Linked DNA regions of Cellulophaga algicola DSM 14237. The protein of the gene in region 1 binds, or shares a complex with, the protein of each later gene. Links are inferred from orthologs where the notes say so. Each region holds a gene or a part of one and is shown on either strand. Other genes may lie near its edges.

Region 1 (8,022 bases):
ATAATCAACCTGGAGAATGATGAGGTAGAATGGTTAGAAGATTTTACGGCGGATGATGAAAATGAATTAGAATCAGAAGCAGAAAATCTTATAGAGCAAGCAACTGCTTTTTACGATAGAGAGGTAGCTCGCTACGAAGAATAACTTTCATGCTAGAAGAGCTTTTACAATCCGATAAAAATATTTTTCTTTTTTTAAACCATTTAGGAACTCCTACTTGGGATGTTTTTTGGTTGTTTGTAACTAATAAGTTAAGCGCTATTCCGCTTTACATCGTATTAGCTTTTTTATTTTATAAAAGTTTTGGTTTAAAAAGAACACTACTATTACTTGTCGTAATTGCACTAATGATTACCGCTACAGATCAAGTAGCTAATTTGTTTAAGTATGGTTTTAAGCGCTTAAGACCTTGTCACGATGAAGAAATAGGAGCATTGGTTCGTTTGGTTAAAAGCTCTTGCGGAGGTCAATATGGCTATTTTTCTGCTCATGCTTCCAATTCCTTTGCAATTGCCCTATTTTTAGGACAATTATTAAAAGAAAAGCATAAAAACATAGGTTATTTACTACTTCTTTGGGCGCTTATAGTCGCTTATAGTCGTATTTATATTGGAGTACATTATCCATTAGATGTGATAACGGGTAGTCTAATTGGTCTCATTTTTAGTTGGTTATTTATAAAGTTGTATATATTTGCAACTCAGAAGTTTAGTTTATGATATCTAATACAAGGTATTGGCTTTTATTATTTTTTATAAGTGTCGTATATATAGCTGGACTATTTTCTACGTTGTTTGAAAATGATTCGGCCCAATTTGCAGTGATGGCCATGAGAATGGCCCAAGAAAACGATTTTATAAATTTAATAAAGGGAACTAATGAATACCTAGACAAGCCTCATATGCATTATTGGCTTGCTGCGTTATCTTTCAAGATTTTTGGGCTCCACGATTGGGCCTATCGTATTCCTGGAATGCTAGCTATATTTTTAGGAGCCTATAGTTGTTTTGGTTTAGGAAGGTTATTATATAATGAATATGTAGGCAAAACTGCGGCTTTAATTTTTCTTACCTCACAAACTATAGTTTTATCTGTAATAGATGTTAGAACAGATGCAGTATTAACCGGTTTTACAATTTTTGCGCTTTGGCAACTGACTAGCTATATTAATAAAAATTTCCTTTTAAATATTGTTTTAGGAGCTTTTGGAGCAGGTATAGCCTTTTCTACAAAGGGGCAAATTGCATTGGTAGTTTTAGGGCTTCCTATATTGTGTCATTTAGCATACACGCGTAAATGGATACAGTTTATCAATTGGCGCGTTCTTATTGGTGTTTTGGTTTTTGCAATTACAATAACGCCTATTCTTTATGCGTATTACCTACAATTTGATCTGCATCCAGAAAAAATAATTCGCGGTCAGAGCAATAGAAGTGGGATATTTTTTATTCTGTGGGAACAGAGTTTTGAACGTATGAGTGGTGAAGGAATCGGGAAAAATAGTAGTGACTATTTCTTCTTTTTTCACACTTTTTTATGGGTTTTCTTACCCTGGACCCTAATAGGGTTATTTGCTTATTATTGTAAAGTAAAAACATTTATAAAACTTAAATTTAAATACAATCCTAAATACGAATTTTTAACGCTTGGAGGTATTACATTTATTTTTATAGTGATCAGTTTTGCTCAATTTAAATTACCTCACTATTTAAATATTGTAATTCCACTATTTGCAATACTTACCGCAGCATATTTACATAGCTTAAATGTACATTCAAAAGATAAAACTATTAAAATTATCTTAGGAATTCAGTATTTTATATTTGCACTCATATTTGTTGGAACTACATTATTCTGTTTTTATGTATTTGAATTTGAGTCTATTATATCTTATGTTTTATTTGCTGTTGCAGGTGTAATTTGCATCTATTTTACATTGAAGCAAGAGGCTTATGCTATTCGCGTCTTAACAATAGCATCATTAGCTTCTCTTTTGTTAAACTCCGTTTTAAACTTTCACTTTTATCCTAATTTATTAGCGTATCAGGCAGGTTCTGCAATGGCTAAAGTTGTTGCTAAAAATAACATTCCAGTAGATAAAATTTATAAATTGAGTGAAGAGCATACCTGGTCTTTAGATTTTTATAATCAGAAACCCGTTCAAATCACAAAAATAGATGCTCTAGAAGACATTGAAGATTCTTGGGTGTATATATCTGGAGATGAATTACTGCAGTTAAGAGATGTTGGTCTAGATTGGGATCAGCAGTATGAGGTGGATGATTTTAGAATAACCAGGCTTCAAGCTAGATTTTTAAATCCGGCTACTCGTAAAAAAGTAATCAAACATAAGTACTTAATTCACCTCGTAAATTAAGGATTCGTCTGTAACTTCGGTTTTTTAAAGTGATAGTAAATGCCAATAAACGATACGGATGCAGTAATTAAGAAAAACACCATACTGATACTTATGGATGTACTTTCGTCTAAATTCAATAGGGTAGCACCATAGAAGAACGTTAGTTCTCTACTTCCTATACCGCCTATGGTTAAAGGGATAACAGAGACAATTGAAGATATTAAAAATATAAAAAGATACGCCACCGTATTACTTTCAAAGTTTAATGCTTTTAAGATAAATAGTACGCTAATTAATTGAGATAATTGCACTAAAGCAGAATATCCAAATGTTTTCCAAAAAATAGAAAGCACATAATTAAAGAATTTCTTAGTTAAAAACCAGAAAACTACAATGCTTAAGACTATTGCAGTAATAGCATAGATTTCAATATTTTTTAAGAAGCTTACCTTAAGAAAAATAATAAGAAGGCAAGCGTATATAAAAAGCAATAATAAACCGCTTAAACGATCTAAAACTAATACGGATACAATTTTTTTAGTGTCTACAGGGAACTCCTTTTTAATAATGTACCCTTTGTAAGCGTCACCACCAATACCACCAGGTAAAAATAGATTGTAGAACATACCTAATGCATACAGCTTCAAATTACTTTTATGGGTTAGCAATACATTTAATTGATGAAAATATAAATTAACTCTAAAAGCAGAAATAACCTTAGATATGATAAAGAATAGTGTAGCTAAACTTAAGTATAATGGATCTGTTTTTTTTAAGGTTTCAAAAACATCCGTATAATTAATTTTAGTAAAAACAAAGTATAGTAAAACAGCACTAATTATAATTTTAAGTGCTGTTACTAGCTTTTTATTGGGCTTTATCACCTATAAGAATTTTTTTAATTCGGTATGGTCGTTTCTGTTGTGATTCATAATAGGTTCTAATTAGTAATTCCATCACAATACCTATTGTAAATAGTTGAATACCAGCCAATATAAACATCAATCCAAAAATTAATAATGGACGATTGCCAATATCTTCACCCATTAACTTAACGACAAGTAGATAGATGTTTATTGCGCCACCTAAAAGCATAAGTAAAACTCCGAAAATTCCGAATAAGTGAATAGGTCTTTGAAAGTATTTACGAATGAATAATAACAACATCATATCTGCAATTACTTTAAATACTCTTTCTAAACCATATTTAGAAACCCCTGCATGTCTTGCATGATGTTTTACAGGTACCTGCTTAATTTGTGCGCCTTCTAAATAGGCTAGCAACGTTATAAAGCGATGCATTTCTCCGTATAAATTTAGATCTTTTGCAATATCTTTAGTAAATACCTTTAAGGCACAACCATTATCCTTTATGTCTAATTTAGTCACACGACGAACTAAAAAATTTGCAATTTTAGAAGGGATTTTCTTTACTAAAGAATCTTTTCTTTTTTGACGAATACCAGTAATTAAATCATATTCTCCTTCAATCGCATAAGAAAGCATTTGAGGAATATCACTAGGGTCATTCTGTAAATCGCCATCCATAGTGATAATGTATTCTCCTTCTGCATAATCTATTCCTGCGGCCAAGGCTAAACTTTGTCCGTAGTTTTTCTTTAATTCTATTAAATGAACTTTGCTATCGTTCATTTTTTTAACCATCATGCGTGTTGCATCTGTAGAGAAATCATCTATGTAAATGATCTGATAAGAATACCCAACCAGACTTTCATGGATTTTTTCGGTAAGTAAAACAACATTGTCTTCTTCATTATATAAAGGAACAACAATAGAAAGAAGCGCGTTAGTTAAAACAGTCATAGTAATTAAATTGAAGCTGCAAATTTATGCTTTTTATTTAAGTTCCTTTTGGTGTATCGCCAACAATTGCTCTGCAGCAACAAATGGGGACACTTTTGCATTCATAACCTGTACTGTAAGTTGTTTTAGTTGTTCTTGTATGGCATCATCTTCATAAAATCGTATTTTTAGATTGTCTTCTATAGTTTGAAGTAACCAAAATTTATTTTGATACTTTCTCTTTTCATACATCGAATTTAAAGTTGCTTTTTTAAAATTTATAATGGTTTGCCAGACTTCAGAAATACCTTCGTTTTCTAAAGCGGAACATTGCAATACCATAGGAATCCAGCCATTTTCTTTTGGCGGATAAAAGTGTAGGGCTCTAGTAAATTCTATGCTTGCTAGTTTGGTTGCTTGTTTATTTTTTCCGTCGGCTTTATTGATGACAATAGTATCCGTCATTTCCATAATGCCTCTTTTTATTCCTTGTAACTCATCTCCGGCTCCAGCAAGTTTTAGTAATAAAAAAAAATCGACCATGCCATGTACTGCTGTTTCACTTTGGCCAACACCAACAGTTTCAATTAAAATAACATCAAAGTTGGCAGCTTCACATAAAATAATAGATTCCCTTGTTTTTCTTGCAACGCCTCCTAAAGAATCTCCTGAAGGAGATGGTCTTATAAAGGCATTCTCATCTTTAACCAAAGCCTCCATTCTTGTTTTGTCTCCTAAAATACTTCCGCTACTTAAAGAGCTCGTTGGATCTACTGCCAGAACAGCTACTTTTTTACCTATACCCGTAAGGTATTTGCCTAAAGCTTCAATAAATGTGCTTTTACCTACACCTGGCACTCCTGTGATACCTACTCGTAAGGTGTTTTTTTTATTTGAAATACAAGCTTCAATTATTTGATTGGCTTGTGCTAAATGTGTTCTATTCTTACTTTCAACTAAGGTAATAGCTCTACTTAGTGCTATTTTATCTCCGCTATTAATATCTTGAATTAGGCTAGCTACAGACGGTTGTTTTTTTCTAAAGTTTTTTATTCTAGCAATAGAAGCTTCATTAGAAATAGCATTAAGATGTATTCCCTCTTTTTCTTCTAGAGCTGATTTTTTATTTTTTTTCAAGGAGATAATTGGTGTTTTATAGAAAAATAAGGCTTTTTACTAAACATTCACACAAATTTAATAATTCATTTTTCGTCAGTGATTGTTCTATTAGTATATTATGGTCTTAAACTATTAAAATAAATTGAAATGAAAACAATATTCGAATCAAGTGCAACAAATACAGGTGGTAGGTCTGGTCATGTAACTACGGAAGGCGGACTAATTGATTTAGATGTGAAAATGCCGAACGGCAAAGATCCTATCGAAGAAAAATATACAAATCCAGAACAATTATTCGCTGCAGCCTATTCTACCTGTTTTGCGGGTGCCTTGCAAGCTGTAGCTAAAGAAAACGGAGTAGATGATTTAGGTGATTTTAGTGTTACCGCTATTATTGGTTTTGGTAAAGATGAAGATGGTTTTAATATCGAAGCAACTTTAGATGCTTATTTACCTACTGTGGATAAAGAAAAAGGAGAAGAGCTAATTAATGCAGCTCATGAAATTTGCCCTTATAGCAAAGCTACCAGAGATAATATTACTGTAAATCTTAATTTGCTTTTAGACGAATAAAAATTTACAACTCAGTTTACTAAAAATAAAGCCCGATTATTCGGGTTTTTTTATGCTTTGAATCTAAATATAGATTGGTTAAAATATTTTTCTCCTTTGTTTAAAACACTCGACGGGAAATTGGGTTGATTAGGAGCATCAGGATAGTTTTGTGTTTCAAAACAGATAGATCCTGTAGTTTCTGGCGTGTAAATGACTACTGCAGCTTGGTTGGTTGTTACTTCTAAAGTAATTCCGGAAATTGCAGAATGTACTGATGCGCAAATTTCTTTACGCTTATCAATTACAAAAGGAGTATCTAGGCGTGTTGTGTTTATTTTTTTATTTTCTAAGAAATCATACTTGGTATGCGCAACTTCAGTTAGTTTCCCCGTAGGGATAAGGTTGTCATACGTATCTAGAATTTTAGTACAATCTAATTGTAAGTCGTAATGGTTTATTTCGGCTGTGTTGTCTAATTTAAAGTATGAGTGATTTGTTAAATTAACTACTGTTTTTTGATCAGTTGTGGCTTCATGGGTAACAATTAAAGCATTGTCTTCTAAAGTATACGTAACGCTTACTTTTAAAGTACCAGGATAGCCTTCTTCCAGGTGTTCACTTATATATGAAAGTTTTATAAATGGATTACCTCCGTGATTAACTTCATCAACTTTAAAATACTTCTTATTAAAACCTGCGGAACCACCATGTAGGTGAACACCTTTTTCTTCTTGTATAGGGTATATTTTTTTATCAAGAGTAAATTCTCCTTTAGAGATTCTTCCTGCATAACGCCCAATACACGCACCTAAAAACATAGGATTGTCTAAGTAGTCTTTAGGTTGTTCAAAACCAACGACCATATTGGTAGGATTGCCGTTTTTATCTTTTACAATAATCTTTTGAATAATGGCGCCAAAATCTAGAACAGTAAGTTCAATCTTGTTATTTTTAATAGTATTTTGAATCAAAGCTGAAAAATTTATAAACAAATTTAAACTTTTTTGCAACACTTTAATAATGCTATCGTCTTTAAGGTAACAACAATTATAAACCATCTTGGAAAAAGTGCTAAAATTCCAAACAGTTCTAATAGAACAATGTAAGGCTAACGATCGTAGAGCGCAAATGAAGCTTTATGAAAAGTACTGTGATGGCATGTACTGTGTCGTGATGCGGTATTTGCAAAATAGTGATGATGCAGAAGACGTTTTGCAGGAATCATTTATTAAAGCATTTTTGAAAATAGATCAGTTTAAAGGAGAAGTGACCTTTGGTGCATGGCTAAAAAAAATTGTTATTCATAAATGTATAGATTTTTTAAAGGCTAAGCGTAATGCACATATTTCGATAGAAGAGAATGAATTGCTTCTTGTTGAAGATGACGATTGGGATGTAGAAGTATCAATAACCATTGAGGAAGTGCGAACAGCTATTCATACCATTTCAGAAAAATATAGGTATGTTCTACTGCTCTATTTAATGGAAGGATATGATCATTCAGAAATTTCTCAGATTTTGAATATTCAGGAAACCACTTGTAGAACACAACTAATGAGAGGTAAAGCTTATTTAAAAGAACATTTAATAAAAAATAAATATGAATCAAGATCTTAGAAACCTTTTTAAAGAAACACCTGAAAAGGAGGGTTATAGCTTAAATTCTGGTCATAAGGAACGTTTTGCTAATCGCTTAGATCAAGAATTGCCTAAAAAGACAATTGTACCCATTTTATTTTTTATGAAAATTGCAGCCACGGTATTAATCATGATTGGCGTAGGTGTTTATTTCTATGCCAGTAATCGGGTTGAGATTATGGTCGAAAACCCAAGCGTAGTGGGGTTAGCTGAAAAATCTGAAATTCAAGAGATTTCTTTAGGTGATTTATCACCTGATCTTAAAAAAGTAGAGAACTATTATTTGGCAACTATCAACCTAGAGTTGGCAAAATTAGAAGTATCTAAAGAGAATAAAGGATTGGTAGAAGGTTTTATGGAACGATTAGCAGAATTGAATAAAGAGTACCAAGGCCTCAATAAAGAATTAAATGCCATTGGGCCAAATGATCAAACTATTTCAGCGCTAATACAAAATTTACAGTTGCGTTTACAGTTGTTGCAGAAATTAAAGAACAAGTTAACCGAATTAAAATCATCAAAAAATGAAACAGCAATCAGTATATAAA
Region 2 (8,092 bases), 140 kb from region 1 along the record:
AATGCATCTATAGACAAGGCTACAATAGACATTAAAGATGCCATTAAAGCAATAAATTCAAAATTAGGTTTGGCACTCACTTTTTTCATCCTGCAAAAGTAGCAATAAGCGCAGTCTAAGAAGGTTCTTTTACTTAATCATTTCTGTTAAAATAATGTTTAATTACTAGAATTTTAAGATGCTTTTATTTTTATATGCTTTAAGCTATTATCCACAATCCTATTTATCATTTCGTACTTTGTATTCTATTTCAAATACCTATTTTTGTCACAAAATTCATTGAAATGCTCATAATTGGAATTGCGGGAGGAACTGGCTGTGGAAAGACTACGGTTGTAAATCAGATAATTAACGAACTTCCAATAGGCGAAGTTGGCGTTATCTCTCAAGATTCGTACTATAACGACTTATCACATTTAACACTTCAGGACCGTCGTAAAACAAATTTTGACCATCCTAATTCCATAGATTTTGAATTATTAACACAACATTTAAAAGATTTACGTGATGGTAAATCGATACAGCAACCCGTATATTCATTTTTAGAATGCAATAGAACAGATGAAACGGTGCCTACACATCCTAGAAAAGTTATGATTGTAGAAGGTATTTTAATTCTTACCAATCCTGAAATTAGAAAAATGTTCGATATTAAAATATTCGTACATGCAGATTCTGATGAACGCCTCATTAGACGCTTAAAAAGAGATGTAAATGAACGTGGTTGGGATCTTGATGAAACTATCAGCAAGTATCAGTCTATAATTAAACCTATGCACGAAGAGTTTATTGAACCCTCTAAAGAATACTCAGATATTATTATTCCCAACAATAAATATAATACTGTTGCCGTAGAAATAGTAAAGAGTATTATAAACGAAAAATTGGTGTAATTTAGTAACCTCACGATACACACTCGATGAAAATTAAGGAGTTAAAAAAGAAAAAATGGTTTTCTATTGTCACCAACATGTATGTATTGGTGCTTACTGTGTTTCTTATTTGGATGCTTTTTTTTGATACAAATTCTTATTTGATACATCTTGAGCTGAAAAAAGAAATTAATAAACTCGAGAAAACTAAAGAGTACTTGCAAAATGAAATAGTAAAGGATAAAATAATTATAGAAAAATTATCTAATAAAGACGAACTTAAAAAATTTGCAAGAGAGCAATACTATCTAAAAAGAAAAAACGAAGAGATCTATTTGATAGAATATGAAGATAGCTTAAAAACCAATGAAGATGAGTAAATCTAACCTTTTTAGTGAATTTAATGATGTTTCTACCCAACAGTGGAAGCAAAAAATTCAGTTTGATTTAAAAGGAAAAGATTACAACGAATGTGTAGTATGGGAATCTCTAGAAGGTATAAAAGTAAAACCTTTCTATAATTCTGAAGATACTTGTATTAAAAATGCTATCCCCACGCCTTTAAAACCTTGGAGTATTACGCAAGCAATTTATGCTGGTCATGAAGAAATAGCAAACAAAAAAGCTATAAAAGCACTACAAAAAGGAGCTGAGAGCATTTTATTTACCATTCCAAATGAAAAGGTATCTATAGCGCTACTCTTAAAAAACATCGATCCCCAACAGATCGTGTTTTATTTCGATTTTCAATTTATTTCTGCAACGTACAGTACTATAGCTAATGAATTTTTAAGTAGCGTAGGCGCCAAATTTTATTTTAATGTTGATATTATTCATCACCTTACAACATCTGGTAATTGGCATACAAATTCTGAAGAAGATTTTTTACAGTTTGATGCTGTTGCAGCTAACACAAACACATTAACACTGGATGCTACCAATTACCAAAATGCAGGAGCAAATCTTGTACAGCAATTAGCGTACAGTTTAGCCCATGCCAATGAATATCTAAATAGAATTCCAGAAGCGAACATCTCTAGTTTCAGCATCAATTTTAAAATAGCTATTGGCAGCAATTATTTTTTTGAAATTGCAAAAATTAGAGCCTTACGTTTACTCTACAAAACATTAGCAGCTGCGTATGGCGCTCCCGAAAATTGTCATATTTTGGCTGTTACTACGAAAAGAAATAAAACACTTTATGATTATAATTCCAATATGCTCCGCAGTACAACGGAATGCATGTCGGCCATATTAGGCAGTGCTGATGCAGTTTGCAATTTACCCTATGATGTTATTTATCATAAATCTAATGATTTTGCAGAACGTATTGCACGCAACCAATTAATTATACTCAAAGAAGAAAGTTATTTTGATAAAACTAACAACCCTGCAGACGGTTCATACTATATAGAAAGCTTAACAAAACAACTCGCCGATAAAGCACTAGAACTTTTTAAAGAACTAGAAAAAGGAGGCGGATTCTTAAGTCAGCTAAAAGCGAATACCATTCAGAAAAAAATTAAGGAAAGCGCGCAAAAAGAGCAAGATTTATTTGATTGTAAAAAATTGATTCTAGTAGGTACCAATAAATACGAATCTAGCTTAGACAAAATGAAAGGAGATTTAGAATTATTTCCTTTTGCTAAAAACAAGCCTAGAAAAAGCAGTATAGAACCAATTATCGAAAGAAGATTATCGGAAGCAATAGAACAAAAAAGGTTGGAAAATGAATAGAAAAGACCTTCAACATATCACATTAAATACTTCTTCTGAAGATAAAAAAATAACAACTCCCAGTACATTCGAAACTGCGGAAGGAATTGATATAAAATCATCCTATAGCAAAGAAGACTTAAAAAATTTAGAACACTTAAATTTTTCAGCTGGTATCCCTCCTTATTTAAGAGGCCCTTATTCTACCATGTATGTTTTAAGGCCTTGGACGATTAGACAGTATGCAGGATTTTCTACTGCGGAAGAAAGTAATGCCTTTTACAGGCGTAATTTAGAAGCAGGCCAAAAAGGACTTTCTGTAGCTTTTGATTTACCTACCCACAGAGGATATGATAGTGACCATGAGCGTGTTGTTGGTGATGTTGGAAAAGCAGGTGTTGCCATTGATTCTGTAGAAGATATGAAAATTTTGTTTGACGGTATTCCCTTAGATAAAATGTCGGTTTCCATGACCATGAATGGAGCTGTTTTACCTATCCTGGCCTTCTATATTGTTGCGGCACAAGAACAAGGTGTTTCTTTGGAGCAATTATCTGGAACTATTCAAAATGATATTCTAAAGGAGTTTATGGTACGTAATACGTACATCTACCCTCCTACGCCCTCCATGCAAATTATTGCTGATATTTTTGAATATACAAGTAAGAAAATGCCGAAATTTAACAGCATTAGTATTTCTGGTTATCATATGCAAGAGGCCGGAGCTACTGCAGATATTGAATTAGCATATACTTTAGCAGACGGATTAGAATACATAAGAACCGGATTAAAATCTGGCCTTAAAATAGATGAATTTGCTCCTCGATTATCCTTCTTTTGGGGAATTGGAATGAATCATTTTATGGAAATTGCCAAATTAAGAGCTGGGAGAATGCTTTGGGCTAAATTGGTAAAACAATTTCACCCTAAAACAGATAAATCATTAGCACTACGTACCCATTGCCAAACTAGTGGCTGGAGTCTTACAGAACAAGATCCTTTTAATAATGTTGCCAGAACTACTATTGAAGCTATGGCTGCTGTTTTAGGTGGCACACAAAGCTTACATACCAACGCCTTAGATGAAGCAATTGCATTACCCACAGACTTCTCGGCAAGAATAGCAAGAAATACACAGCTTTATATTCAGGAAGAAACTAAGGTTACCAAAACGGTAGATCCTTGGGCAGGCAGTTATTATGTAGAAAAGCTAACCAATGAAATTGCAGAGAAAGCTTGGACCTTATTAGAAGAGGTTGAGGAATTAGGCGGAATGACCAAAGCTATTGAAGCGGGAATTCCGAAAATGCGTATTGAAGAAGCTGCGGCTAAAAAACAAGCTAGAATAGATAGCAATCGGGATAAAATAATTGGCGTTAATAGTTATCGCTTAGAAAAAGAAGATCCGCTTCATATCTTAGAAGTTGATAATCAAGAGGTACGAAGACAACAATTAGAACGCTTAGCACAAATTAGAAAAGATAGAAATGAAACTAAAGTAGCAGCTGCACTTTTAAAATTAACGAATGCGGCCATAGCAAAAGCAGATGCTAAAACCGAAGACAACGAAACGAATAAAAATTTATTAGCTTTAGCGGTAGAAGCAGCTAGAGAACGTGCTACATTGGGTGAAATTAGTGATGCTCTTGAAGCAGTTTATAACAGGCATAAAGCGGTAATTAAAACATTTACAGGCGTGTATTCTAAAGAGATTCAAAATAACGAAAGCTTTAAAAAAGCGCGGGAACTAGCTGATATTTTTGCAAAAAAAGACGGTAGAAGACCACGAATAATGGTCGCAAAAATGGGACAAGATGGCCATGACCGTGGAGCAAAAGTAGTTGCTACAAGTTATGCTGATCTTGGATTTGATGTAGATATAGGTCCATTATTCCAAACTCCAGCAGAAGCTGCCAAACAGGCTGTAGAAAACGATGTACACATTTTAGGAGTGTCTTCGTTGGCTGCAGGGCACAAAACATTAGTACCTCAAGTACTAGAAGAACTAAAAAAATACGGGCGTGAAGATATTATGGTGGTTGTTGGAGGTGTAATTCCAAAACAAGACTATCAATTTTTATATGATGCAGGGGCTGTTGCTATTTACGGGCCTGGAACCAAAATTAGTGATGCGGCTATTGAGATTTTAGAAATTTTAATAGATTAGGAAGTTTACCCGAATATTTAAGCTTTTGGAAATAAAAAAATATTGTAGTGAATGAAAAATTTGAGAATATAGAATATACTAAAAGAACCAATTAAATAAATTTACCCTTATATAAATAGAGAGATGAAGCTTTAGCCGTTCATCTCTCTATTTATTTTAAAAATGTTTGATTATCAATACAATACCTTAAGTTATTTATTAAAATCTAGGATATTGTATGTTTCAAACTAAAAATATTAACTTTTTTTAACGCTATAAGCTACGTTTATTCACGAACTGTTAACAAAATACATTTTTTAGCAATGTAAATAATCGTATTTTAGCCCCTAACTTACTTTATATTATGGGCAAAATAATAGCCATAGCAAATCAAAAAGGTGGTGTAGGCAAAACCACTACAACTGTAAATCTAGCCGCAGCCCTAGGCGTGCTAGAGAAAAAGGTACTTTTAATAGATGCTGATCCCCAAGCAAATGCAACATCTGGTTTAGGTATTGATGTTGACAGTATCGAAATAGGTACTTACCAACTATTAGAACATACGAAGACTGCAGAAGAAATTATCATTGAAACCACTTCTCCTAATGTAGATTTAATTCCGGCGCACATTGATTTAGTTGCGATTGAAATTGAATTGGTAGATAAGGAAGAGCGGGAGTATATGATGAAAAAAAGTATTTTGTCGCTTAAAGAAAAATACGATTATATCTTAATTGACTGTGCGCCGTCTTTAGGTTTACTTACGTTGAATGCTTTAACAGCTGCTGATTCTGTTATCATTCCTATTCAATGTGAATATTTTGCATTAGAAGGCCTAGGTAAGCTGTTAAATACGATTAAAAGCATACAACGTATTCACAATCCAGATTTAGATATTGAAGGAATGTTATTAACAATGTATGATTCTCGTTTACGACTTTCAAATCAAGTGGTAGAAGAGGTTCGCAAGCATTTTAGCGAAATGGTTTTTGACACCATCATCCAACGTAATGTTCGTTTGAGTGAAGCTCCTAGTTACGGAGAAAGTATAATAAAATATGATGCCTCAAGTAAAGGAGCAGAAAATTATTTGAGCTTAGCACAAGAAGTATTAAACAAAAACAAGGAGAAAGTATAATGGCGAAAGCAACCCAAAAACAAGTATTAGGTAGAGGTCTATCTGCGTTATTAAAAGACCCTGAAAATGATATTAAAACTGCATCAGACAAAAATGCAGATAAAGTTGTTGGTAATATTGTAGAGTTAGATTTAGTGGCTATTGAGGTTAACCCCTTTCAACCACGTTCTAATTTTAACGATGAGGCTTTACATGAATTAGCTTCATCTATTAGAGAATTGGGCGTTATTCAGCCAATTACAGTACGTAAATTAGAATTTAACAAATACCAATTAGTATCTGGGGAACGAAGATTTAGAGCATCTAAATTAATAGGCTTAGAAACCATCCCTGCATACATCCGTATTGCTAACGATCAAGAATCCTTAGAAATGGCTTTGGTAGAGAATATCCAAAGGCAGGATTTAGACCCTATTGAAATTGCATTATCTTACCAACGTCTAATTGATGAAATACAATTAACGCAGGAAAAAATGAGTGAACGTGTTGGTAAAAAACGTTCTACAATTACCAATTATTTACGCTTATTACGATTAGACCCTATTATTCAAACCGGAATTAGAGATGGTTTTCTGAGTATGGGACACGGTAGAGCTCTTGTTAACATTGATAAAAAAGATGATCAGCTTTCATTATACGAGCAAATAATAAGCGAAAATCTATCTGTTCGCGATACCGAAAAAGCGGTAAAAGAATACCAAAACCCTAGTACCAGCCAAAAAGAAACCACCCCAAAAACAGCTAAAACTCCAGGCTTTATTGAAAATAGTTTGAATGATTTTAATTCATACTTATCGGTAAAGGTTGAAGCTAAAGCTACTGATAAAGGAAAAGGAAAATTAACAATCCCTTTTAATTCTAAGGAGGATTTTGAGCGTATTAAAAAATTAATTCTTGGTGAATAAAATTATATTTTTTATACTGTTTTTTGTAGGCTTTACTTGTGTAACATTCGCACAAGAGGAGGAAAAAACTGTGCAAAAAGAAGACAAACAATTAGATAGCATACAAACCAACTTAAAAAGTCAGGGTATTGTTGTTCAGGACTCTGTTTTTAAAAAACGGATAGAAATAAACCCTTTAGCACCCGCTAAAGCAGCATTTTATTCTGCAATTATCCCTGGATTGGGTCAAGTCTATAACAAAAGATATTGGAAAGTACCTATTGTATATGCTGCATTAGGAGCCAGCATCTACGCATACGATTTTAACAACAAGAGTTACAAGCGTTTTAGAACGGCGTTTAAAAGCAGACAGGCTGGTTTCACGAATGACGAGTTTCCTGAATTTGACATTGGAGACTTACAAAATGCACAAGAAAATTACCAACGAGATCGCGATTTAATGGTTTTGGTTACTATTGGCTTATATGTATTAAATATTATTGATGCCAATGTAGACTCTCACTTAAAACAGTTTAATGTTGATGATGATTTAAGTGTAGATTTTCAACCTTATTTAGATTACAATGAAATTACCGCCCAACCAAATTATGGAATGGCACTAACAATAAAATTTTAAAAAACATGAGAATTGCACTGTTTGGTTATGGGAAAATGGGAAAAATGATAGCGTCTTTGGCTCTAAAAAGAAACCACACCATAGTAGCAAAAATAGATGCTGATGATACAGAAATTGATTTTTCTACTATTGATGTCGCTATAGACTTTAGTCAGCCTTCCGCAGCATTTAATAATATAAAAAGATGCTTAGAAAACCATACGCCCATTATTAGTGGTACCACTGGTTGGCTAGACCATTATGAAGATGCGGTTATTTTATGTAATGAAAATAATGGCGCCTTTATCTATGCATCAAACTTTAGCTTAGGAGTAAATTTATTTTTTGAGCTGAATGACTATTTAGCCAAAATGATGGCAAATCTTAGAGATTACCATGTTTCTTTAGAAGAAATACATCATACTCAAAAATTAGATGCCCCAAGCGGTACGGCAATTACTTTAGCAGAAAGTATTATCAAAAATACCTCTTATAAAAGCTGGGAACTAGATGCTACTAAAGAGCACGTATTACCTATAAAAGCTATTAGAGAAGCTACTGTTCCTGGAACACACAGTGTAACCTACGAAAGCCATGTAGATAGCATAGAAATTAAACACACAGCACATAATAGAGAAGGTTTTGCGTTAGGTGCTTTAACAGCCGCAGAATGGATTGTTGGTAAACACGGCGTCTTCTCTATGAAAGACGTACTACACA

The links. The genes of interacting proteins can lie anywhere in the genome.
Region 2: the proteins of meaB (region 1) and scpA are in contact, whole or in part, in a crystal structure (PDB 8DPB), measured with the Methylorubrum extorquens proteins. The link is inferred for Cellulophaga algicola DSM 14237 from one-to-one orthologs. Residues at the interface, in SOR26638.1 of Methylorubrum extorquens: Arg20, Ala21, Ala24, Arg25, Thr28, Ser32, Arg33, Arg34, His37, Thr98, Gly99, Gly100, Ser101, Ile102, Leu103, Lys106, Thr107, Ala110, Ala113, Ile114, Asp115, Arg116, Ala118, Phe119, Ile120, Arg121, Pro122, Pro124; in SOR27001.1 of Methylorubrum extorquens: Glu577, Glu578, Asn579, Asp580, Gly581, Arg582, Arg583, Arg585, His596, Ala604, Ser605, Ala608, Asp609, Gly611, Phe612, Asp613, Val614, Asp615, Ile616, Gly617, Pro618, Leu619, Glu625, Arg628, Gln629, Val631, Glu632, Asn633, Asp634, Glu661.

What each region holds. Positions count from the first base shown.
Region 1 is NC_014934.1:3,054,323-3,062,344, forward strand. Bases 3,259-6,188 are described here. They hold meaB (methylmalonyl Co-A mutase-associated GTPase MeaB), read right to left. Parts: upstream 5,300-6,188; coding sequence 4,217-5,299; downstream 3,259-4,216. Other genes in these bases: CELAL_RS13210 (glycosyltransferase family 2 protein), read right to left, coding at 3,259-4,183; CELAL_RS13220 (organic hydroperoxide resistance protein), read left to right, coding at 5,429-5,854; CELAL_RS13225 (aldose epimerase family protein), read right to left, coding at 5,905-6,188. Outside these bases: CELAL_RS13190 (hypothetical protein), read left to right, coding at 1-144; CELAL_RS13195 (phosphatase PAP2 family protein), read left to right, coding at 150-719; CELAL_RS13200 (ArnT family glycosyltransferase), read left to right, coding at 716-2,377; CELAL_RS13205 (lysylphosphatidylglycerol synthase transmembrane domain-containing protein), read right to left, coding at 2,374-3,243; more of CELAL_RS13210, read right to left, coding at 3,227-3,258; more of CELAL_RS13225, read right to left, coding at 6,189-6,807; CELAL_RS13230 (RNA polymerase sigma factor), read left to right, coding at 6,896-7,453; CELAL_RS13235 (hypothetical protein), read left to right, coding at 7,437-8,021; CELAL_RS13240 (hypothetical protein), read left to right, coding at 7,999-8,022. UniProt on the Escherichia coli protein: Binds and hydrolyzes GTP. Likely functions as a G-protein chaperone that assists AdoCbl cofactor delivery to the methylmalonyl-CoA mutase (MCM) ScpA and reactivation of the enzyme during catalysis.
Region 2 is NC_014934.1:3,195,889-3,203,980, reverse strand. What follows is about bases 2,179-5,178. They hold scpA (methylmalonyl-CoA mutase), read left to right. Parts: upstream 2,179-2,601; coding sequence 2,602-4,755; downstream 4,756-5,178. Other genes in these bases: CELAL_RS13865 (ParA family protein), read left to right, coding at 5,099-5,178; CELAL_RS13875 (methylmalonyl-CoA mutase subunit beta), read left to right, coding at 2,179-2,609. In the rest of the region: CELAL_RS13890 (multidrug effflux MFS transporter), read right to left, coding at 1-89; udk (uridine kinase), read left to right, coding at 285-893; CELAL_RS13880 (FtsB family cell division protein), read left to right, coding at 920-1,252; more of CELAL_RS13875, read left to right, coding at 1,245-2,178; more of CELAL_RS13865, read left to right, coding at 5,179-5,872; CELAL_RS13860 (ParB/RepB/Spo0J family partition protein), read left to right, coding at 5,872-6,777; CELAL_RS13855 (DUF5683 domain-containing protein), read left to right, coding at 6,767-7,393; dapB (4-hydroxy-tetrahydrodipicolinate reductase), read left to right, coding at 7,399-8,092. UniProt on the Escherichia coli protein: Catalyzes the interconversion of succinyl-CoA and methylmalonyl-CoA. Could be part of a pathway that converts succinate to propionate.